DNA from 3 places in the Burkholderia savannae genome. Region 2 is predicted to be linked to each of the others. Evidence: predicted binding sites of a transcription regulator. Region 2 holds the regulator's gene; each other region holds the start of a gene.
The links. Region 2 encodes FNR, which switches genes on or off when oxygen is low (the NO sensors DNR and NnrR bind a similar motif). Its sites were predicted from a motif close to TTGATNNNNATCAA; they were not measured.

Region 1 (7,396 bases), 850 kb from region 2:
GTCAGTGCGACGCTTCGGCGACGGCGGGCGTCTTCGCGCGCGCCTTCGCGACTTCGTCCGCGCCGATCCGGCCGCCCGGATTGTTCCAGCTGTTGAGCACGTACGTCAGCACGTTCGCGACTTCGTCGTCGGTCAGCTGCGCCATCGGCGGCATCGCCGAGTCGTAGTCGCGGCCGTTGACCGTCACCTTGCCGTTCAGCCCGTGCAGCAGGATGCCGATCGCGCGCTGCGGATTCGCCGCAAGGAAATCGGAGCCGGCAAGCGGCGGGAACACGCCCGGCAAGCCGGTGCCGCCGCTCTGATGGCACACGGCGCAAGTGCTCGCGAACACCGCGCCGCCCGCTTTCACTTGCGCCGGCAGTGACAGCGGCGCGCCGCTCGTCTTGACGAGCGAGGCGCCGCCTTTCGTGCCGTCTTTCGTGCCGGCGGCCGCCGCCGGCGATCCCGTTGAACCCGATCCCGCCGCGGCGTTGACGCTGTCGCCGCTATAAAGCGTATCGAGCTCCTTGCCCGAATAAATTGCTTTGTTGTCCGGACCATCGACTTTCAGGATCGCGAGCGCGCCTTTGTTGAACGCGCGGAAGATCGAGTGATCGACGAACGTATAGTTGCCCGGCACGCGCGTATGGAATTCGATCGTCGCCGCGCCGCCCGCCGGAATCAGCGTCGTCTGCACGTCGTTCTGCGTGACGCTGGAGCCGTCCGCGCGCACTTTGTCGAACACCGCGCCGATCACGTGGAAGCTCGACACGAGATTCGGCCCGCCGTTGCCGATGAAGAGGCGCACCGTCTCGTCGGTGCGCGCGCGCATCGCCTTGTCGCCCGTCAGCGCGCCTTCGGCGCCGTTGAAGACGACGTAGGTCGGGCGCTCGTCGATCGCCTTGTCCATGTCGAACGATTGCAGCCCCTTCTCGCGATATTTGCCGTTCGTGTAGAAATCGCCCTGCATCACGTAGTACTCGTGGTCGACCTTCGGCAGCCCTTCGGGCGGCTCGACGAGAATCAGGCCGTACATCCCGTTCGCGACATGCATGCCGACGGGCGCGGTCGCGCAGTGATACACGAAGAGCCCTTCGTTCAGCGCCTTGAACGTGAAGCGCGATTCGTGGCCGGGCGCGGTGAAGCTCGACGTCGCGCCGCCGCCCGGCCCCGTCACCGCGTGCAGATCGATGTTGTGCGGCATTTTGCTGTCCGGACGGTTCTTGAGATGGAACTCGACCGTGTCGCCTTGCCGCACGCGGATGAAGTTGCCGGGCACCGCGCCGCCGAAGGTCCAGAACGTGTAGTTCACGCCGTCCGCGATCGGCATCACTTTCTCGATCACTTCGAGATCGACGATGACTTTCGCCGGATAGCGGCGAGCGATGGGCGGCGGCACGTTCGGCGGGCTCACGAGCGTCGCGTGGATCGGCTCGCCTTGCGGCGGGCCGAAGTCGCCGGGAATCTTGCCGGATGCGCTCGCCGTTGCGGCATGCGCGCTCGTCGCGACGACGGCGCCGAACAGGACGGACAGGAACGTGGCGCGCAGTTGGCCACGGATCGATTGCAGGTCTTCTTTCATGATTAGCCCCTCGCTGGCTTCGTTTCCTCCAAGCTATCGATCGCGAGGCAGGCGAGTATTGATGCGCAGCAAATGCATCTTTGTGGGCAGGCGCGGGGCGGCGAATAACTTAATCCAGATGAATTTCTGGAGAAGCGGCTGCGCCCGCTTGTCGCAGGTATTGCGGTGTGCGAACGGATCGCGCGTTACGCGCGATCCGTTCGTCTGCTGCGTGGGGATGCGCCGTCGTGCGCGGCGCGCTTGCGGATAGAAAGTGGCCGACCGGTCACGGTCGGCCAAAAAGGTTCCGGCTTTATCCGAGGGCCATTGCCAGAACCCGAGAAACGGCCGGCGGCGCTGCGCCGCCGTGCCGCCGCGCCGCGCATGGGCGGTGCGGCAAGGCGGCGGCGAAGCTCGCCGGCAAGCCGCGCGCGATGCCCGCGATGGGCGGCGGCGCGACGAAACGGCACGGCTGCGTGCGACACGTCAGCGCGCACGCAAGTCAGCGCACGCGCAACCTGTCCGCGAGCGAGCGGAACCCCGCCGCGAACACGTGCTCGCTGATCGACGCCGCGACCGGCTGCAACTCGACGCCTTGCGTCGTGAAGTTCGCCCACCATTGCGCGAACGTCTTGCCCGAATCGGTGACGGGGAAGAGCTCCACGCCTGCGACATAGTCGCGCACCGGCATCGACGTCTCGATGATCGAATACTCGAGCGCGTGATTCGGTTCGTCGAGCTTCAGCAGTTTTTCGCGGACGTAGCCGTCCGACAGCGTCAGATGGCGGATCGCGCCCACCGTGTAAGCGTCCGGGCCGGGCTCGAGCCGGCTCTCGACGATCGCCGGATGGAACGCGGCGAGGCCGTCGAAATCGCGGAAGAACGCCCAGACGCGCTCGATCGGCGCGTCGATGACACTGCTGGCGAAGGAGGTGTGGTTCATCGTCGTTCGGTTTCTCGTGCAAGGCGCGCGCTTCGCGCGCGGGTCATGACGCGACGCGCCTGTCGATCTCCTTGAAGCGCCGCGTCATGTCGGTCAATGCGGTTTCGGCGGGCAGGCGCTCCATCGAGCTCGCGCCGTAGAAACCGTGGCACTGCGGACACGCGCGCAGGATGTACGCGGCGTCCTCGGGCGACGCGATCGGGCCGCCGTGGCAGAGCACGATCATGTCGTCGCGCACGGATTTTGCCGCATCGGCCCAGTTGCGCACGAGCGGCACGCAATCGGCGAGCGTGCGCGCGGTGTTCGCGCCGATCGTGCCGCCCGTCGTGAGGCCGAGATGCGCGACGACGATGTCCGCGCCGGCTTCGGCCATCGCGATCGCGTCGGCTTCGCTGAACACGTAAGGCGTCGTCAGCAGGCCCTTGCCGTGCGCGAGGCGGATCATGTCGACTTCGAGCGCGTAGCCCATCCCGGTCTCCTCGAGATTCGCGCGGAAGTTGCCGTCGATGAGGCCGACGGTCGGGAAGTTCTGCACGCCGGAAAATCCGAGCCGGATCAGCTCGTCGAGAAACGCGTCGAAGTTGCAGAACGGATCGGTGCCGTTCACGCCGGCGAGCACGGGCGTCGACTTGACGACGGGCAGCACCTCGCGCGCCATGTCGACGACGATCTCGTTCGCGTTGCCGTACGCGAGCAGGCCCGCGAGCGAGCCGCGCCCGGCCATCCGGTAGCGGCCCGAGTTGTAGATCACGATGAGGTCGATGCCGCCCGCTTCCTCGCATTTCGCGGACAGGCCCGTCCCCGCGCCGCCGCCTATGATCGGCTCGCCGCGCGCAATGGCCGCGCGCAGTTTCTCGAGGATCTCGGCGCGTGAAAGTCTCTTCATCTTCAATTCCGGTGTGCTGCGAGAAGCGATAAGAAGTGTTCGACGGCGACGTCGGCGAACCGTGGATCGTTGATGTGCGCGGGCACGCGCACGAGGCGGCGGCGCTCTGTCTGGACGACCGTCGCCTCGAGCGCGTCGAACAGCGCCGCGTCGGCTTCCGGGCTCCAGAACGCCTGGCCCGGCGCGTCGAGCGCCGACACGCCGCCTTCGGGAATCAGGAACCGCACGGGGCCGTCGCACGCGTTCAGCTTCGCGCCGATCCACTCGCCGATCAGGCGGTTCTCGGCCGGCGTCGTGCGCATCAGCGTGACTTGCGGATTGTGCTTGTACAGCAGGCGGCCGGCGTAGCGGGGCGGCACCGTGTCGATGTGGCTGAAGTTCACCATGTCGAGCGCGCCGCACGAGCCGACGTACGGCGTCTTGCTGCGCGCGATCGCGTCGAAGCGATCCTCGCCGCACGCGAGCACGCCGCCCATCAGCAGGTCGCAGACTTCGGTGGTGGTGAGATCGAGCACGCCGTCGAGCAGGCCGCTGTCCGCGAGCTTCTCCATCGCATGGCCGCCGTTGCCGGTCGCGTGGAACACGATGCAGTCGAAGCGCGCTTCGAGCCGCGACGTGACCGCCTGGATGCACGGCGTCGTCACGCCGAACATCGTCAGGCCGAGCGCGGGCTTCAGGTCGCCGGGCAACGGCTGCATGTCGCGCACCGCGCCCGCGATCATGTGCGCGCCGTTCGCGAGCACCTGGCGCGAGATCCGGTTCAGGCCGGCGACGTCCGTCACCGAATAGAGCATCGCGATGTCCGACGAGCCGACGTACGCGGACACGTTGCCCGACGCCATCGTCGAGATCATCAGCTTCGGCACGCCGACGGGCAGCGCCTGCATCGCCGGCGTGACGAGCGCCGTGCCGCCCGAGCCGCCGATGCCGATCAGCGCGGCGACGTCGTCGCGGCTCGCGAGGTAGCGCTCGAATGCGACCGCCATCGCGGCGATCGCGCGGCCGCGATCGTCGCAGAATACGGCGGACGCGCCGTCCGGATGGTGCGCGGCGACGATGTCCGCGCCGATGTCGGCCGCGAGGCCCGGCGTGCGGGTCGATAGGTCGACGACGACCGCCGAAAGCCCCGATTCGACGATCCGGTCCTTGACGAAATGCGCTTCCGCGCCTTTTGTATCAACGGTTGCCGCAACGTAGATCTGTTTACGGTGGGGTACCATTTGGTCTCCTTCGCCAATCGTTCGTTTGTCGCACGATGTCACCGCGATTCGATTCCGCGATCACTTTAACATAGATGAGACGGCCGTCTCAGCGGTCGTCCTCACAAAACACATGCCAACTACCGAATCCGCACCGGAACCGCTGTCCGAGACTCGCGCGCAGACCCGCGAGCTGCTGCTGCAAACCGCGCTGTCGATGCTCGAGCAAGGCTGGTTTCCGTCGATCACCGAGCTCGCGAACGCATCCGGCGTGTCGCGCGCGACCGCTTACCGTTATTTCCCCTCCCAGGCGGCGCTCGTGAGCACCGTCGTCGACGAAAGCCTCGGGCCGGTGCTGCAATGGCGGCCGACGTCGACGTCGGTCGAGGCGCGCGTCAACGAGTTGCTCGACTTCGCGTATCCGCGGATGGAGCAGCACGAGGGCGCATTGCGTGCCGCGCTGCAGGTCGCGCTGCATCAATGGGCGAACGAGCGCGCGCGGCGCGCGCAGGACGAGCCGAAGTACCGGCGCGGCAATCGCCGCCGGCTGCTGACGCTCGCGGTCGAGCCGATGGTGCAGGCGGGCGTCGATCCGGCCGCGGCCGCGCGGCTCGCGCAGGCGCTGTCGCTGCTCTACGGCACCGAGGCGATGGTCGTGCTGAAGGACATCTGGGGGCTCGACTTCCAGCAGTTCATGACCGTCGTCAAATGGATGAGCGCGGCGCTCGTGCGGGCGACGCTCGCAGAGACGGGCGGCGCGGATTCGGCCGCGAGCGGCGCCGTTCCGGCCGGGCGTGCCGAGGCTGCGAGCGATGCAGGCGCGAACGCCGGCGCCGGGGCGGGCGGTGTGGGGGCCGGGGGGCGCGATGCGGGTTCGGCGCGCAGCGTCGGCGCGGCCGGTGACGGCGCGGGTGCGCGGCGCGGCGTCGAGCCCGCGGCGGGCGCGGATGCGGATGCGGCGAGTGCGATCGAGCCGGCCGGCGGTGCCCGTGCCGCGGACGACACGGCCGCGGCGAGCGGCGGCGCTGCGCCGGGCGGTGCGGATCACGCGCACGAAACCGGCGGCCCGGGCGGCCCGGGCGTCGAGGACGGCACGCGCGCATCGCCGGCTTCCGGATCGCCGGCTCCGGGCGGCGGCGAGCGCGATGGCTGAATGGCGAGCCGTCAATGCAGCAACTGGCGCGAGGCGCGAGGCAGGCACTGCAAATCGGGAGTCAGCGGCAACAAGCCGGAAGCGCAGTGCCAGAGGCCGGAATTCGGAAGCGAAAGGCCAAGAAACGGGAGCCCGGAGCCGCACGCCACCGTCGTCGCGAACGCGAATGCGTGCCCGCGCCGACGAGACCGCATCGGATTGCGCCGCGCGATGCGAAAGCCGCCGTCGACGTGAAAGCCGGCCGCACGGCGCATCGAAAAAACGATACCGAATGGACATCGTCTGCGCGCTTACGTCGCGCGGCCCGGCCAATCGAACATCGTGTAAGGCAGCGCGCGTTTGTGGCGTGTCGCGTCGTAGAACCGCAGCACCGTCTCGCTCACCGCTTCGTCGGCCGGCTTGCCTTCGAGGAAGTCGTCGATCTGCTCGTAAGTGACGCCGTATGCGTGCTCGTCGGGCAGTTGCGGGCGCAACGTTTCCAGATCGGCGGTCGGCGTCTTCGTCACGAGCCGCTCGTCCGCGCCGAGCGTGCGCGCGACCTCGCGCACGCGGCGCTTGGTCAGGCCCGCGAGCGGCAGCACGTCCGCGCCGCCGTCGCCGAATTTCGTGAAGAAGCCCATCACCGATTCCGCCGCGTGATCGGTGCCGATCACGACGCCGCGCCGCGCGCCCGCGGCCGCGTATTGCGCGATCATCCGCTCGCGCGCCTTGATGTTGCCGAGCACGAAGTCCTGGTGCGCGTGGTCGAGATACGCGAGGCCGCCCGCGGCGAGCACGGCGAGCATCGCGTCGGCGGCGGGCTTCACGTCGACCGTGAGCGTTTCGTCCGCGCGCACGAACGCGAGCGCGCGCTGTGCGTCCGCTTCGTCATGCTGCGCGCCGTACGGCAGCCGCATCGCCACGAAGCGCGCGTCGTAGCCCGACACGCGCAGCCGCTCGACGGCCAGTTGCGCGAGCCGGCCCGCCGTCGACGAATCGACGCCGCCGCTGATGCCTAGCACGTAGGCGCGCAATCCGGCCGCGCGCAGGTAGTCGGCGAGGAACGCGATCCGGCGCTCGGCTTCGTCGTGCGCGTCGAACGACGGCGAAACGTGCAGCTCGGCTGCGATCGCCTGCTGGCGGGCGGCGTGATCGGGGCGGGACATCGGCGCGCTCCTCGGCGACGGAATCGAAGGTTCGATCATAGGCGGATTCGCGCGCGCACGCCGGCCGTCAACGGCGGCGCGCGAGCGTGACGCCGGCGAGCGCGGCCGCGAAGCCGGCGATCTGCAGCGGCACGAGCGTTTCGCCGAAGAATGCGTAGCCCTGCAGCGCGGCGAGGGGCGGCGCGAGGAACAGCAGCGATGTCGCGCGCGCCGCCTCGCCCCGCCGCAACATCGCCATCAGCAGCATCACCGCGACGCCGGACAGCATTCCGACGCCCCATGCGAGCGAAACCCACAGCGCGGGCGTGCCGTGCCAGCGGGTTTCGCCGAGCACGACGGCGGCGGCGCCGGCGACGAGCGCGGCGCCGAAGTTCTGCAACGCAACCGCGGTGCGCAAGTCGGTCTGCGCGAGCGAGGTTTTCTGATAGAGCGAGCCGGCCGTGATCGACGCGACGGCCGCGACCGCGATCGCGACGACGACCCATGCGGGCGCGCCGCCCGCCGTCGCGGGGGCGGCGTCGAGCTTCGGC
Region 2 (7,396 bases):
GGCGCCCGCCGACGCCGGCCGCGCGCATCCGCGCAGCGTCGAGCTGTACAACGACGCGACGCACGACAGCACCGTCGACACCGACGGCAAGAACCGCGAGGCCGCCCGCATTGCAAGCGGCGGGCCGATTTCTCCTGACCAGATCACGACGAGCAACGCGTCGCTCGTCAATGCGATGCCCGAGACGCCCGACGGCTTCGCCGGCTTCGACAGCCGGCCCGCCGGCAATCATCCGCAGTTTGCGCTGCGCTCGGGCTATACCGTCGTCGACAAGGGGTTCGACGCCGCCGCGTCGCGCGATGCGCGCGCGGCCGACGAGTTTGCGCCGCCTTATCATCCGCCGCGCCGGCCGGGTCGCATCGTCGAGTTCGCGCCGATTCCGCGTTGATGTCGGTGTTGATGTCGACGTGCATGTCGGCGTTGTCGTTGCGTGCGTGCCGGCGCGTGCTGATGCGTGCCGCTGTTGCGTGCCGCCGATGCGGCATCGGCTCGCAAGCCGGGCGATCGTCACCGCCGCAGGACGGGCGCGCCGTTCGGCCGCGTTCGCATTCGTATGCCAAGAGACCAGCTCGACTGCGCATTCAATCGGGCCGATCGTTTGATTCGGGCGTTTGAATGTGCGCGCAGGCGCGACGCATAGCGTTTTCGCCGGTCGGCGCATGCCGAATCTTTTCGAGATAAGCCGACGCGCACGCAACGGAGTTGCGCTCGCGCGACTTGCAATGCGTAACGAACGGTAAACGTCGCCGATCGCCGCTGCCGCATCGCTTCACCACGCTTCACGAAACGCATGTGCTTCACCGCGAAACGCACATGCGCGCCCTCAGTTGCCGCGCGCGTCGATGCGGCGTCATCGGTTTTCGCGGCATCGGCGAAATCGGTACCGGTACCAGCGTCGATATCGATGTGCGGTTGCCCCGGAAAGCGGTGATAGCGTCGATCCGGATTTCGACAACGGCCGCCGCGCCGCCGGCTGCCGCGCTCGAGCCGACCTGCACGCGGTGCGCGTCGGCGCGGCGCAACCTACGGCGTTGCGACGCGACGCAACGCAACGCATGCGCAACGCCCGAACGCAGGAGGCCGAACCGCGCTGCCCCGCGACGCGAGCCACGCGCATCGCGACGCGCCCGCGCTCAACCGCCCGCCACCCCTTGCGCGTTCACGTACAGCGAATACAAGCCATGGCTCGCCGCCATGAACAGCCGGTTCCTGTGCCGTCCGCCGAAGCAGACGTTCGCGCAACGCTCGGGCAACGCGATGTGCCCGATCGCGTCGCCTTCCGGCGTGAACACGCGCACGCCGTCGAGCTCGTCGGCGCCCATCCCCCAGCCGCACCACAGGTTGCCGTGCGCGTCGACGCGAAAACCGTCGGGCGTCCCCTCCCCCGCATCGATCAGCACGCGTTCGTTGCGCACCGATTTGCCGTCGCTCGCAACATCGTAAGCGCGGATCGTGCGCGGCCGGCCCTTCGATTCGACGACGTAGAGTATCGATTCGTCCGGCGAAAATGCGAGGCCGTTCGGCCCCGGCACGCCGTCGACGACGGCTTCGAGCTCTCTCGTGTGCGGATCGATCCGATAAACGCGCTCGGGCAATTCCGGCTCCTGCTTCTCGCCTTCGTAAAAGCTCTGGATGCCGAAGTCCGGATCGCTGAACCAGATCGAGCCGTCGGACTTCACGATCACGTCGTTCGGCGAATTCAGGCGCCTGCCTTCGAAGCGTTCGGCGAGCACCGTGATCGAGCCGTCGTACTCGGTGCGCGTGACGCGGCGCGTCAGGTGCTCGCAGGTGACGAGCCGCCCCGCGCGATCGCGCGTGTTGCCGTTCGCGTTGTTCGACGGCTGGCGGAACACGCCGACCGCGCCGCTCTGCTCGTCCCAGCGCAGGAGCCGATTGTTCGGGATGTCGCTCCACAGCAAGTAACGCCCGTCGCCGAACCACACCGGCCCCTCGGCCCAGCGCGCGCCCTGAAACAGGCATTCGACGGACGCCGACCGGATGCGCAGCGCGTCGAAACGCGGATCGAGCACGCGCACGGCCGGATCGGGATAGCGCCTGGATTCGATTTCGCGCATCGCGTTCACTCCCTGCCGAGCTGGCCGTCGCGCAAGCGCCAGAGGCCGAGCGGATTCGCGTCGGCGAGCGCGGCCGGCAGCAGCGCCGCGGGCAGGTCCTGATAGCAGACGGGCCGCAGGAAGCGCTCGATCGCGAGCGCGCCGACCGACGTGCTGCGCGAATCCGAGGTCGCCGGGAACGGCCCGCCGTGCACCATCGCGTGCGCAACCTCGACGCCCGTCGGATACCCGTTCGCAACGATGCGGCCCGCCCTGCGCTCGAGCGTCGGCAACAGTTTGCGCGCCAGCTCGACATCGTCGTCTTCGAGATGCAGCGTCGCGCTCAACTGCCCTTCGATGTGCTCGGCGAGCGCGATCATCTCGCCGACGTCGCGACACACGACGACAAGCGACGTCGGCCCGAAGATCTCGGCTTCGAGCCGCGGGTCCTGGGCGAACTGCGTTTGCGTCGTCGTGAACAGCGCGGGCAGCGCGGCGTTGCGCGCGTCGCTGCGCACGCCCTGCGCGACTTCGCTCACGCCCGTCGCCGCACGGCGCGCGGCGACCGCGCTCTCGTACGACGACGCGATGCCCGAGGTCAGCATCGTCTGCGCGCCCTTTTGCGCGAGCGCCTGCGCGGCCGCGTCGACGAACGCCTTCAGGTCCGGCCCGTCGAGCGCGACGACGAGTCCGGGATTCGTGCAGAACTGTCCGACGCCGAGCGTCAGCGATTCGACGAAGCCTTGCGCGATCGTCGCGCCGCGCGCGCGCAACGCGCCGGGCAGCACGAAGAACGGATTGACGCTGCTCATTTCCGCGAAGACCGGAATCGGCTCGCGCCGCCGGGCGGCGACGCCCATCAGCGCGATGCCGCCTCCGCGCGAGCCGGTGAAGCCGACCGCCTTGATCGCCGGATGCGCGACGAGCGCCTCGCCGATCGCGTTGCCCGCGCCGACGACGAGCGAGAACACGCCTTCGTGCAGACCGCAATCGGCGACCGCCTGCCGGATCGCGCGCCCGACGAGCTCCGACGTGCCCAGATGCGCGGGATGCGCCTTCGCGACGACCGGGCAGCCGGCCGCGAACGCCGACGCGGTGTCGCCGCCCGCTACCGAGAACGCGAGCGGAAAATTGCTCGCGCCGAACACGGCGACGGGGCCGACCGGAATCTTCTGCAAGCGCAGATCGGCGCGCGGCAGCGGCTTGCGCTCGGGCTGCGCGGAATCGAGCGTCGCGCTCAGCCAGCGGCCTTCGCGCACCACCGACGCGAAGAACCGCAACTGGCCGACCGTGCGCGCGCGCTCGCCTTCGAGACGCGCGACGGGCAGCGCCGATTCCGCATGCGCGCGTTCGATCAACTGATCGCCGAGCCCGACGATGCGCTCGGCAACCGTTTCGAGAAAGCGCGCGCGCGTCTCGAGCGGCGCCTGGCGAAAGGAATCGAATGCGGCGCTCGCAAGGCGGCACGCGCGATCGACTTCGGCCGCGCCGCCCGCGCCGAACGCCGGCTCGAGCTCGACGTCGTGCGTCGGATCGAATGCGCGCATCGTGCCTTCGGTGCCGCGCACCGCGGTCGCGCCAATCAACATCTCCCCAGTGATCTGCATGCTTCCTCCGGATTGAAAAATCTGCCGAGGGCGGCGGGCGGCGCGATGCCGCGCGCGCCGCCCGCAGGCGAATCGGGTAAATCGGGTGAATCGGACGAGTCAGTGCGATCGGGCGGCTCGACGGGCCGCGCCGATCGGGTACACGCGAATCGCATTATCGTGCCAGACGGCGCGGCGCGCCGCTTCGCTCGAATCGGCGCGCGGACAGGCGGAGCGGGCTGGGCCGGCGGCGAACGAGTCCGGCATGCGAACGCGGGATAGGCCGCGCGCAACGATAAGGCGCGGCACGCCGCCATCGCGGCGAACAAGCGATGCAGCAGGTTCCCGGGGCCGACGTGGCGCGACGGATACGATCCGTTCACATGACGCGAACGGCATCTGCCACGGCGAATCGCGGACATGAGCGCATGCCGCGGAATACACGCGCGTTTTCGGAAATCAACGCTTTCCGGGATTCTCGGCGAACGAGAAGCCGGCCCGAACGAACGCCGACGATCGACGCTCGTCCGCCAAGCGCCGGCGTGAATCGATTTGCGGATACGTCCTGCGCCGGCGGCGCGCCGCCCATCGGCTGCGCGAGCGATAGCGACGGCGACGGCGACGGCGACGACATCCGCGCCGCCGCCGGCATCGCCCGCACCGGCCGGCGATCGGCCCGCTTCGCCGCGGCCGCCGCCCTACCAGCTCGGATTGTTCCTCCCGACTCTGCGCCCGGTACTCGGCCGCGCAAACTTGTAAGGCAGCTCCTGCCGATCGAGATATGCCTGAATCGTCGGCCACTGGGCGTCCGCGAGCAGCATCTCGCAGACATGCGGCACATCGGGCGAAGCGCCGCCCACGCCGATCAGGTCCGGCAGCGCGTACCGGTTGGCGTCTTCGGTCAACACCTCGAGTGCGACATACGGCATGTGTCCTCCTTTTCCGGTTGGACGAAACCGAACGAAACGGGCGGCGGGCGGGCGCGGCGGCCGCGCCCTTGCGCATGCGGCCTCGGCGCTCGCACGCGGCCTTCGTCGATCGTCGTAAGAAATGTCGGGAACGCTCTCGCCCGACGCGTTTCAAACCAGCATCGATTCGCGCCGCTCGGCGAACGTGCCCGGGGCTCGGCCAAGTCTATTACGGCGCCGCGACACGCGACGCGAACCGATCCGGCCGATACGCCGATCGCGCGCAAAAAATCCGCCGCGACCGACGGAATCCTGAAAAGTCCGGCGCCGCGTTTACTTCGCCGCGCCGGATCGCTGCGCATCGAGTTCGCTGCGCCCTGGTCAGTAATCGTTTACTTTGTAAAAAGACGTCGTCAAACCCAACCGGCCGAACGGCCGATCTTTTCTCAACCGCACCACGGAGACATCATGTATCAGCGCATTCTTGTCGCAGTCGACGGCAGCGAAACGGCACGCCACGCATTCGACGCGGCGCTCGGCATCGCCAGGACGAGCGGCGCGGAGCTGCAGCCCTTCTACGTCGTGGAGAACGCCGCGATCTACTACAACGTGCCCGGCTACGATCCGTCGATCCTGCGCACGCAACTGCTTCAGCAGGGCAACGATCTGGCGAAGGAATTCGCGCAGAAGATGCACGAAGCCGGCGTGAAGGGCGCGCTGAAGATCGGCGAGGCGACGTCGCTCGCCGACGTGCCGTCGCTCATCGTCGAAGGCGCGAAAGCGTTCGGCGCGGACTTGCTCGTGCTCGGCACGCATGGCCGCCGCGGTTTCAAGCGGCTCGTGCTCGGCAGCGTCGCCGAACAGTGCGTGCGGCACTCGGCGCTGCCCGTGCTGCTGATCCCGGCCGCCGCGCATCCGGAAGATCGGGAACACTGATCGAACGCAACGGCTGCGATGTTTCGCCGCAACCACGCGTTGCGGCCGAACAAGGAAATCGCACGGGGAGTCGCGGCGTTTTGTCGCTAAACAGGCTTAGCCCACGATGGGACAATGGCTTTACCGATTCAACCTCAGAGTCATCCATCATGCTTACGCCCGTCGCCCGACCCGCCGCCGCCGCGGCTCCCGTCCATGCCACCAGCACGTGGGCGCCGCGCCAGGCCGCACACTGCTCGACGTGCGCGATGCGCCACCTCTGCATGCCCCAGGGGCTCGCGCCCGAAGCGCTCGCGCGCCTCGAATCCGTGATCTGCAGCGCCCGCCCGGTTCGACGCGGCGAGACGCTGTTCCGCGAAGGCGACTCGTTCGACAACCTGTACGCGGTCCGCTCGGGATCGCTGAAAACCATCGCGACGCGCCATGACGGCCGCGAACAGGTCACCGGCCTGCACCTCGCGGGCGAAGCCCTCGGCCTCGACGGCATCTGCGACGACGCGCATCCGCGCACCGCGGTCGCGCTCGAGGACAGCTCGGTCTGCGTGATCCCGTACAGCGCGCTGAAGACGCTGTGCTCGGAAGCCGGCACGATGCAGTTGCGCATGCACAAGCTGATGAGCGAGCAGATCGTTCGCGAAACGTCGCAGACGATGGTGCTCGGCTCGCTGAACGCCGAGGAGCGCGTCGCGGCGTTCCTGCTCGACGTGTCGTCGCGCTACATGAAGCGCGGCTATTCGCCGAACGAATTCAACCTGCGGATGACGCGCGAGGACATCGGCAGCTATCTCGGCATGACGCTCGAGACGGTCAGCCGCACGCTGTCGAAGTTCCACAAGCGCGGCCTGATCGAGATGCAGGGCCGGACGGTGCGCATCGTCGATTTCGACGGCCTGCATCGCCTGTAATCCCGCGCCCGCCGTCGCGCCTTTCCTCGCGCCGAATCAATCCAGAAACTGCGCGGCGCTCGCCTTGAGCGCCGCGCTAAACTCGTCCAGCCAGCCGATCGACAATCGCCAGCTCTGCCAGTAGAGCTCGACGTCGATGCTTCTTCCCTCCGACAAATCGACGAGCTCGCCCGCGGCGATCTGACGCTCGACCATCCGCTCCGGACACATGCCCCAGCCGAGCCCCGCCTCGCACGCGCGCAGGTAGCCCGCGACGTGCGGAATCCAGTGCTGCGGCGGATCGAGATCCACGCGCGTCACGCGCCGGATGAAGCGCGCCTGCAGGCTGTCCTTCGGATTGAACATCACGCACGGCGCGTGCCGCAGCGCGTCGCGGTTGACGCCGTTGCCGAAATAGCGCGCGTGGAACGCGGGCGAGCACACCGCGTGATAGCGCATCCGGCCGAGGCGCGTCGAACGGCAGCCCTGGATCGGCTCGGCGAGCGCCGTCACCGCGCCCTGCACGCTGCCGTCGCGAATCCGCTCGGCGGTGTAGTCCTGATCGTCGATCACGAGATCGAGCAGCGTGCCGCTCTCCGCGCAAAACGGGCCGACCGCATCGACGAACCAGGTCGCGACGCTGTCGTCGTTGACGGCGACGCGCAGCGTCGGCCACGGCCCCGTTGCCGCGCCGGCGAATCCGGGCACGTGCGCCGACAATTCGGCTTCGAGCATGCGCACGCGCTCGGTGTGGCGGCACAGCAGCGCGCCCGACGTCGTCGCGACGCACGGCTGCCCGCGCTTGACGAGCACGCTGCCCACTCGCTCCTCCAGCAGCTTCACGCGCTGCGACACCGCGGAAGGCGACACATTGAGCGCTTTCGCCGCCCGCTCGAACGAGCCGTGGCGGATCACTTCGGCGAGCGCATCGAGCAACGCGTAGTCGATCATCAGTTTTCCTTAATCCGCATTAGATTATTTAGCTTTTCTAATTCCGGCGATCACCGCAGACTAGCGCCTCTCGTTCC
Region 3 (7,396 bases), 350 kb from region 2:
TCGTGTCCGGCCTCGAGGACGCGATGCTCAACGAAGTGCTGCGCTTCGACGGCGGCGTCACGGGTTTCGCGCACACGCTCGACGAGGATCTGATCAGCGTCGTGCTGCTCGATCCGGATGCGAGCGTCGAGGCGCAGGCGGCCGTCGCGCGCACGGGCGCGGTGCTCGAAGTGCCGGTCGGGCCGCAGCTGCTCGGGCGCGTCGTCGATCCGCTCGGCCGCCCGCTCGACGACGGCGCGCCGCTCGGCGCGGCCGGCACGCTGCCGATCGAACGCGCCGCGCCCGCGATCATCGAGCGCGATCTCGTGAGCGAGCCGCTCGACACCGGCGTGCTGATCGTCGACGCGCTCTTCACGATCGGGCGCGGCCAGCGCGAGCTGATCATCGGCGATCGCGCGACCGGCAAGACTTCGCTCGCGATCGACGCGATCGTCAACCAGCGGCACTCGGACGTGATCTGCGTGTACGTGGCGATCGGCCAGCGCGCGAGCGCGGTGCAGCGCGTGATCGACGCGGTGCGCCGCTACGGCGCGCCCGAGCGCTGCATCTTCGTCGTCGCGCCGGCCGCGTCCGCGCCGGGGCTGCAATGGATCGCGCCGTTCGCGGGCTTTTCGATCGCCGAGTATTTCCGCGACCGGGGGCAGCACGCGCTCGTCGTCGTCGACGATCTGACGAAGCACGCGGCGACGCACCGCGAGCTCGCGCTCCTCACGCGCGAGCCGCCCGGCCGCGAGGCGTACCCGGGCGACATCTTCTACGTGCACGCGCGCCTGCTCGAACGCGCGGCGAAGCTGTCGGCGAAGCTCGGCGGCGGGTCGCTGTCCGCGCTGCCGATCGCGGAGACCGACGCGGGCAACCTCGCCGCGTATATTCCGACCAACCTGATTTCGATCACCGACGGGCAGATCGTGCTCGATTCGGCGCTGTTCGCGGCGAACCAGCGGCCGGCCGTCGACGTCGGGCTGAGCGTGAGCCGCGTCGGCGGCAAGGCGCAGCATCCGGCGCTGCGCGGCGCGTCGGGCCGCCTGCGGCTCGACTACGCGCAATTCCTCGAGCTGGAGGCGTTCACGCGCTTCGGCGGGCTTACCGACGCGCGGCTGCGCGCGCAGATCACGCGCGGCGAGCGGATTCGCGCGTCGATCACGCAGCCGCGCTTTCGCGCGCTGCGCACGCTCGACGAAGTGGTGCTGCTGAAGGCGCTCGCGGCAGGCGCGCTCGACACGATGCCGCCGGATCGCATCGCGCCGTTGCGCGAGCGGCTGCCGTCGTGGCTCGACGCGCGGATCGCGGCGCTGACGCCGGCGGGCGCGCCGCCGCGCGACTGGCTCGCGGACGACGCGGCGCTCGCGACGCTCGTGGAATCGGTCGGCGAGCTGCTCGAACGGATCGCGGCTGACGCCGCGCATCTCGCGGCGGGGCATATGCGTTCGGAAGACGCGGCGGGCGACATGGGCGGCGGGCTCCGCGGCGACGACGGCGAACTGGGGAGCGGCCGCGATGCGCCTGCCGACGCGGCGCGCGCCGAACCTGCGCCGCCGCGCGACGCCGAAGCCGACGCGGAGCGCAAGCGATGAGCGACAAGCTTGCCGCGATCGAAGCGCGCACCGACACCGCACGCCAACTGCAGACGGTGATCGGCGCGATGCGGGGCGTCGCCGCCGCGCGCGCGCACGAGGCGCAGCAGCGCTTGCCGGGAATCCGCGCGTCGGCGGCGACGGTCGGCGCGGCGATCGGCGACGCGCTGTCGGCCGGCGCGCCCTCGCGTGACGCCGCGCCCGCCCGCCGGGCCGCGCCGAACGCGCGGCTCGTGATCGTGATGTGCAGCGAGCAGGGATTCGTCGGCGCATACAACGCGCAGATGATCGAATATGCGACGCGGCCCGACGGGGCCGCGTCGCGCGAATACATGATGGTCGGCACGCGCGGCGCGATGCTCGCCGAGGCGGGCGGCGTGCCGCTCGTCTGGAGCATGCCGATGGCGTCGCACGCGGACGACGTCGTGCACCTCGCGAACCGGATCACCGATGCGCTCTACGCGCATCTCGCCGAGCGCGGCGCGCAGCCGGTGTCGATCGTCCACGCGATGCCGGGCGCCGCGCAGCGGCTCGACGTGATCGAGCGCCGCCTGCTGCCGTTCGACTACGCGCGCTTCGACAGCGCGCCGCGCGCGCAGCCGCCGCTCGTGCATCTGCCGCCCGCGGCGCTGCTCGCGGAGCTCGCGCAGGCGTACGTGTTCGTCGAGCTGTGCGAAGCGGCGATGCTCGCGTTCGCGGCGGAGAACGAGGCGCGCACGCGCGCGATGATCGCCGCGCGCGAATCGGTCGAGCGTACGCTCGGCGAGCTGCTGCAGGCGTATCGGATCGCACGGCAGGACGAGATCACGGCGGATATCGTCGAGTTGGCGGCGAGCGCGCTTTGAGTGGGGACGCGAACGAGTCGCGCGGAGCCGGACGCGGCGATGCCGCGCGCGTGCGTCTCGACGATAGGCGCGCACGCGCGCGATGATCGCCGCGCGCGAATCGGTCGAGCGCACGCTCGGCGAGCTGCTGCAAGCGTATCGGATCGCGCGGCGGGGCGAGATCACGGCGGATATCGTCGAGTTGGCGACGCGCGCGATGCGAGTGCGGAAATGCTCACGGCGTGACGTCGCGCGACTCGGCAAGGCCGGCTTCGCAGCCGTCGAACTCGGCGCGTATCCGGTGTGATCGTCGCCGGATCGCACGCTCGGCATCGTGCTGCCGCGCGCTCGCGCTCGTCGGCGACGCACGGCCGAACGGTTTCGATACCCGCGCGTGCGGCGAATCGATCGCATCCGCGGCGAACGGCCGCGCAAGCGGCGAATCGTGTGCGGAACCGCGAGCCGATTGGTGCGCCGATTCGCGAGCCGACTTGTGCGGCGACCCACGCGCCGACTCATGCGCCGACCCACGCGCCGATTCACGCGCCGATTCACGCACCGACTCATGCACCGACCCACGCGCCGACTCATGCACCGACTCACGCACCGACCCACGCACCGACTCACGCACCGACTCACGCACCGACTCATGCGCCGCGCGCACCCGACATGCCGCGGCGCCGCGCAACGCAAGCGAATCGTCAACGGAACCGCGCGACGCGCCGAGCGCGGTTGACGCACGTCAATGACCGGCGCCGTGCGTGATCGATACTCGATCGGGCATCGAACCAACCAGGAGCGACAGATGGCGCAATACATGAAAGCCGCGGTGGTGCACGCATTCGGCGAACCGCTTCGCATCGAGGAAGTCCCGGTGCCGACGCCGGCACCGGGCCAGATTCTCGTGAACATCAAGGCATCGGGCGTGTGCCACACCGATCTGCATGCGGCCGACGGCGACTGGCCCGTCAAGCCGACGCTGCCGTTCATTCCGGGGCACGAGGGCGTCGGCTTCGTCGCGGCGGTTGGAGAGGGCGTCAAGCACGTGAAGGAAGGCGATCGCGTCGGCGTGCCCTGGCTCTGCACCGCGTGCGGCCATTGCGAGTATTGCCAGACCGGTTGGGAGACGCTGTGCCACGAGCAGCAGAACACCGGCTATTCAGTGAACGGCAGCTACGCGGAATACGTGCTCGCCGATCCGAACTACGTCGGCCATCTGCCGAGCAACGTCGCGTTCGACGAGATCGCGCCGATCCTCTGCGCGGGCGTGACCGTCTACAAGGGCATTCGCGTGACCGACACGCGCCCCGGCCAGTGGATCGCGATCTCGGGAGTCGGCGGGCTCGGGCACGTCGCGGTGCAGTATGCGAAGGCGATGGGGCTGCACGTCGTCGCGGTCGACGTCGCGCCGGAGAAACTCGAGCTCGCGCGCAAGCTGGGCGCGGCGTTCGTCGTCGACGCGTCGAAGGACGATCCCGCCGCGGTGATCCAGAAGGAGATCGGCGGCGTGCACGGCGTGCTCGTGACGGCCGTGTCGCGCGGCGCGTTCGCGCAGGCGCTCGGGATGGTGCGGCGCGGTGGGACGATCTCGCTGAACGGATTGCCGCCGGGCGATTTTCCGCTGCCGATCTTCTCTACGGTGCTCAACGGGATCACGGTGCGCGGCTCGATCGTCGGCACGCGGCGCGATTTGCAGGAGTCGCTCGATTTCGCGGCCGAGGGGCTCGTGCGCGCGCATATCCATCGCGACAGGCTCGAGAACATCAACAGCGTGTTCTCGGCGCTGCGGGAAGGGAAGGTCGACGGGCGGATCGTGTTGACCGGCGAGTGATGCAAAGGGGCGCGGGCGGCGGGGCCGCTTGCGCCGAGCGGATCGCGCATCGCCACGGAGCTTACGTTTCGTCTTGCCGTGGTTGTGACGCGAGCCGGGGCGTTTCTCGCGCACGTGCCGCATCGGGACGAGAAGACAGGATGGGAATCGAGGCCGCACGCGTTTGGCGGGCATTCGATCGTGCAGGAATCGCGACAGAAAAGGAAATAGAATGATCGGGTGACGGCCGCGCATCGAGATGCGCGTCGCGTCATGCGCCGCTTGCCAATCCGGGGCGACGACGGCCGCTCGCGCGGCAGGCGTTCGAGTCATGTACGAGGGTGTGACGAATCGGCGCTGCTCGCCGATATTGCTGACGTTCAATTAGAAAAACATGAGCCAAATAAAAATCCATGTCGACCAGCGCACGCTGGCGTTTTACGGGGTAAGTCACGCGGCGTTCGAGAAACGATTGCGCGACGCGCTTTCTTTCACAAAATCGATGGGGTGGGAGATCGACGTCGTCCCGGATGCCCGGAACACGGACCATGTTCAGTATGAGGAAGCGTGGACCACAGTTTCGGCGGACGAAGTCGCGCCGTCGGATTTCGAGGAACTGATGCGCGGCATTCGTCGGGCATGGGAGGGCATGCCGAAGACCTTCTCGCAAAGCGGCGTGCAATACCGCATCCTTCCGGCTGCGGACGGCGATTGCGCCGTCATTGACGAGGCGCGACCCGACGCCCCGATTTTCACGGGAGCATGGTATGTCGTCGTGCGATTTCTGCGATTGAATTTCTCGCGCTTCGCATCTCAGGCGGATTCTCGCTAGGCCGTTCTATTCAGTACCGATCGCGATGAAAGGCGACGCGCGCCCGCCCGTTGCTCACGAGCCGCGGCGCGGCTGTCGCCGACACGCGCCGCTTGCTCCGGCGCGATTATCGGCTCGTCGCCGAAGCGTCATGCGTCGTGTCACGGAAACGCCGGAATAGTCGGATCGGTCCCTTCCAAATGGGCGTCCGGATGATGCTGCTTGATCAACGCCTCGATCTCCTCGACGCGATCGCGGTGCACGTCGATCATCATCAGCAATTCGCCTTTCTCGACGGCGTCCTCGAAGTGTCTGAGCCGGGTGTTCGGCACGCTCACGCCGATCATCGTGCCGACCCACGCGCCGAATCCCGCCCCGGCGATCGCGAACGCGACCACGGCGCCGCCCGCGATCGTGAGGCCGGCGGGCGGAAACGCGATCGCGGCCAATCCGGCGAGCGCGCCCGTGACGCCGCCGGCAGCGGTTCCACGAGCGAGCGCGGGCAGCAGATCGCTGCTTTGCGCGATCGACGCTTCGGGCAGATTCTCCAGCGGAACCTGATCATTCGCGACGACATGGATGTGCCGCCATTCGATGCGCTTGACCAATAGTTCGTCGACGATCACCCGTGCCGTGTCCGCGTCGGGCAGCAGGAAATAGATTCGTCTCATGATGACCTCTGTCAGGGGACGCCCGGGCATCCGCGTCGGACCCCATGACTTCGATGGCGTGTTGCCCGGCAAGCCGCGTGCGAGATAGGCTCGTTGTTCGAGGCCTATATGACGAAGTCTAGGTGATACGCGGGCTTCGGCAAGCGTCGCGCCGGGCGGCCGTTGGATGCGCCGAGCCATGCCGAGGCAAGCCGGGCCATTGGGCAGGCGCTGTCTTGGCTCAAGCGTTCGACGCGCTTCTCGGATGCGTAGGGAAATGGATGCCCGCCTGTCGGCCGGACTCGGTCGCCCGAGGGCAATATCCGAAGGGCCGCTCCACCGCATGTTTATCGCGGCCCCAATGGGCATGATTCGGCGCTGCTCGCGCCGTTTGCGGAAGGCGGCATCGATGAAGGCTCACTCCACGGAAGTCGTTGTTTGACAAGCGTTGTCTGCTCGTTATCGGGGAAAGGCCGGGCGGGGCTCGGATGGTCTCTCTTCCCTATCCCCACCGTCGTGCGCTCACGCGATAAACGAACGTTCCATTGACGCCGAATGCAGGAGACGGGCGGGCTGCCGATCAAATGGTGCCCGTCGGTGCTCGGCCGCGGCCGGGCAGTTCAGCCGAGCGCGGCTAAAGCCGACGTCAGGACGGCGCGCTTGAATTCCTTGGGGCGCCGCGGCAACGCCGAAAACGGGCTCAGCGCATGGCTGTACGCGACGGTTTTGCTGATGCCGTTGGCGAGCAGCAGGAACATGATCTCGGGGTCCTGCCGCGGTACCTGGCCAGCATCGATCGCATCGACGAGCAGCGGCACGAACACGTCATGAAATGGCCGCACCAAGCGCTCAATCAGGACATCGAGGCGCTCTCCCGTTTCAGTTGCGGCAGTCGAAAAAAACATGCCCACGTCCGGCGTGAGAAACACCTGATCAATCAGGAGCGACACCGCCGCCTCGACGCGCTCTCGCGGCCCTAGCCCGGGCGTCGCGCGCAACGCGGCGGTGCTGGCGATCATCGGCGCGGCTTCGTCGGCGATCTGGCCCACGACGGCGACCCACAATGCTTCCTTCGATCCGAAATGATGCGCGACGAGCGCGGGGTCCACGCGCGACAGCCGGGCAATTTCGCGCACGCTGGTCGCCTCGTAGCCGCTCTTCGCGAACGCCGCGCGCGCACTGCGAAGCAGTGCCTCGGCACCGCCCGCGTCGCTGCAGGCCGGACGACCGCGCGTGCGGCGCGGCGTGGAAATCGTCGTGCCGGGCGCGGCGGTGTCGTTCGAACGTTTCATCAGCGGCGGTGGATCGTGTTCAGGGAAAGTTCGAAAGTTTAACCGGTGTGCTCCCGCGCGTGAGCGCGGCGCCATGTTTGACACGAGCCCCTCGAGCCCGTAGTATCGCGTTAATTCATCACTCGTAGAATATGTGACCATGAGTCAAGCCACCCGAATCGTCATCGTCGGCGGGGGCATCGCCGGGCTCCTGCTTGCGACCCGGCTGGGCGACACGCTCGGCCGCAGCGGCCGCGCTCGCGTCACGCTCATCGACAAAAGCGCCACGCACATCTGGAAGCCCATGCTGCACACCATCGCGGCCGGCACGCGCGACGTCCAGCAACAGCAGGTCATCTATCTCGCCCACGCCCGCGATCACGGGTTCGACTACCAGCCCGGCGAAATGGACGGTCTGGACCGCAATGCGCGCGTCGTGAAGCTGGCCGAACTCAG

Region 1: the regulator FNR is predicted to act here: its motif matches at 1,620-1,633, upstream of nirK (copper-containing nitrite reductase).
Region 3: the regulator FNR is predicted to act here: its motif matches at 3,131-3,144, upstream of adhP (alcohol dehydrogenase AdhP).

Annotation. Positions count from the first base shown of each region.
Region 1 is NZ_CP013418.1:283,896-291,291, forward strand. Features, by position in the region: gene nirK (copper-containing nitrite reductase) at 2-1,561, opposite strand; gene WS78_RS22195 (SRPBCC family protein) at 2,043-2,483, opposite strand; gene WS78_RS22200 (phosphoenolpyruvate hydrolase family protein) at 2,527-3,369, opposite strand; gene WS78_RS22205 (Tm-1-like ATP-binding domain-containing protein) at 3,372-4,589, opposite strand; gene WS78_RS36165 (TetR/AcrR family transcriptional regulator) at 4,702-5,721, shown strand; gene nadE (ammonia-dependent NAD(+) synthetase) at 6,012-6,866, opposite strand; gene WS78_RS22225 (DMT family transporter) at 6,934-7,396, opposite strand, start outside.
Region 2 is NZ_CP013418.1:2,261,980-2,269,375, reverse strand. Features, by position in the region: gene WS78_RS31075 (DUF3005 domain-containing protein) at 1-388, shown strand, start outside; gene WS78_RS31065 (SMP-30/gluconolactonase/LRE family protein) at 1,134-2,075, opposite strand; gene WS78_RS31060 (aldehyde dehydrogenase (NADP(+))) at 2,081-3,661, opposite strand; gene WS78_RS31050 (hypothetical protein) at 4,339-4,569, opposite strand; gene WS78_RS31045 (universal stress protein) at 5,017-5,484, shown strand; gene fnr (fumarate/nitrate reduction transcriptional regulator Fnr) at 5,634-6,389, shown strand; gene WS78_RS31035 (LysR family transcriptional regulator ArgP) at 6,426-7,319, opposite strand.
Region 3 is NZ_CP013418.1:2,616,395-2,623,790, forward strand. Features, by position in the region: gene WS78_RS32560 (F0F1 ATP synthase subunit alpha) at 1-1,574, shown strand, start outside; gene WS78_RS36740 (F0F1 ATP synthase subunit gamma) at 1,571-2,419, shown strand; gene WS78_RS32565 (hypothetical protein) at 2,502-2,705, shown strand; gene adhP (alcohol dehydrogenase AdhP) at 3,204-4,229, shown strand; gene WS78_RS32575 (hypothetical protein) at 4,603-5,040, shown strand; gene WS78_RS32580 (hypothetical protein) at 5,181-5,690, opposite strand; gene WS78_RS32585 (TetR/AcrR family transcriptional regulator) at 6,290-6,961, opposite strand; gene WS78_RS32590 (NAD(P)/FAD-dependent oxidoreductase) at 7,101-7,396, shown strand, end outside.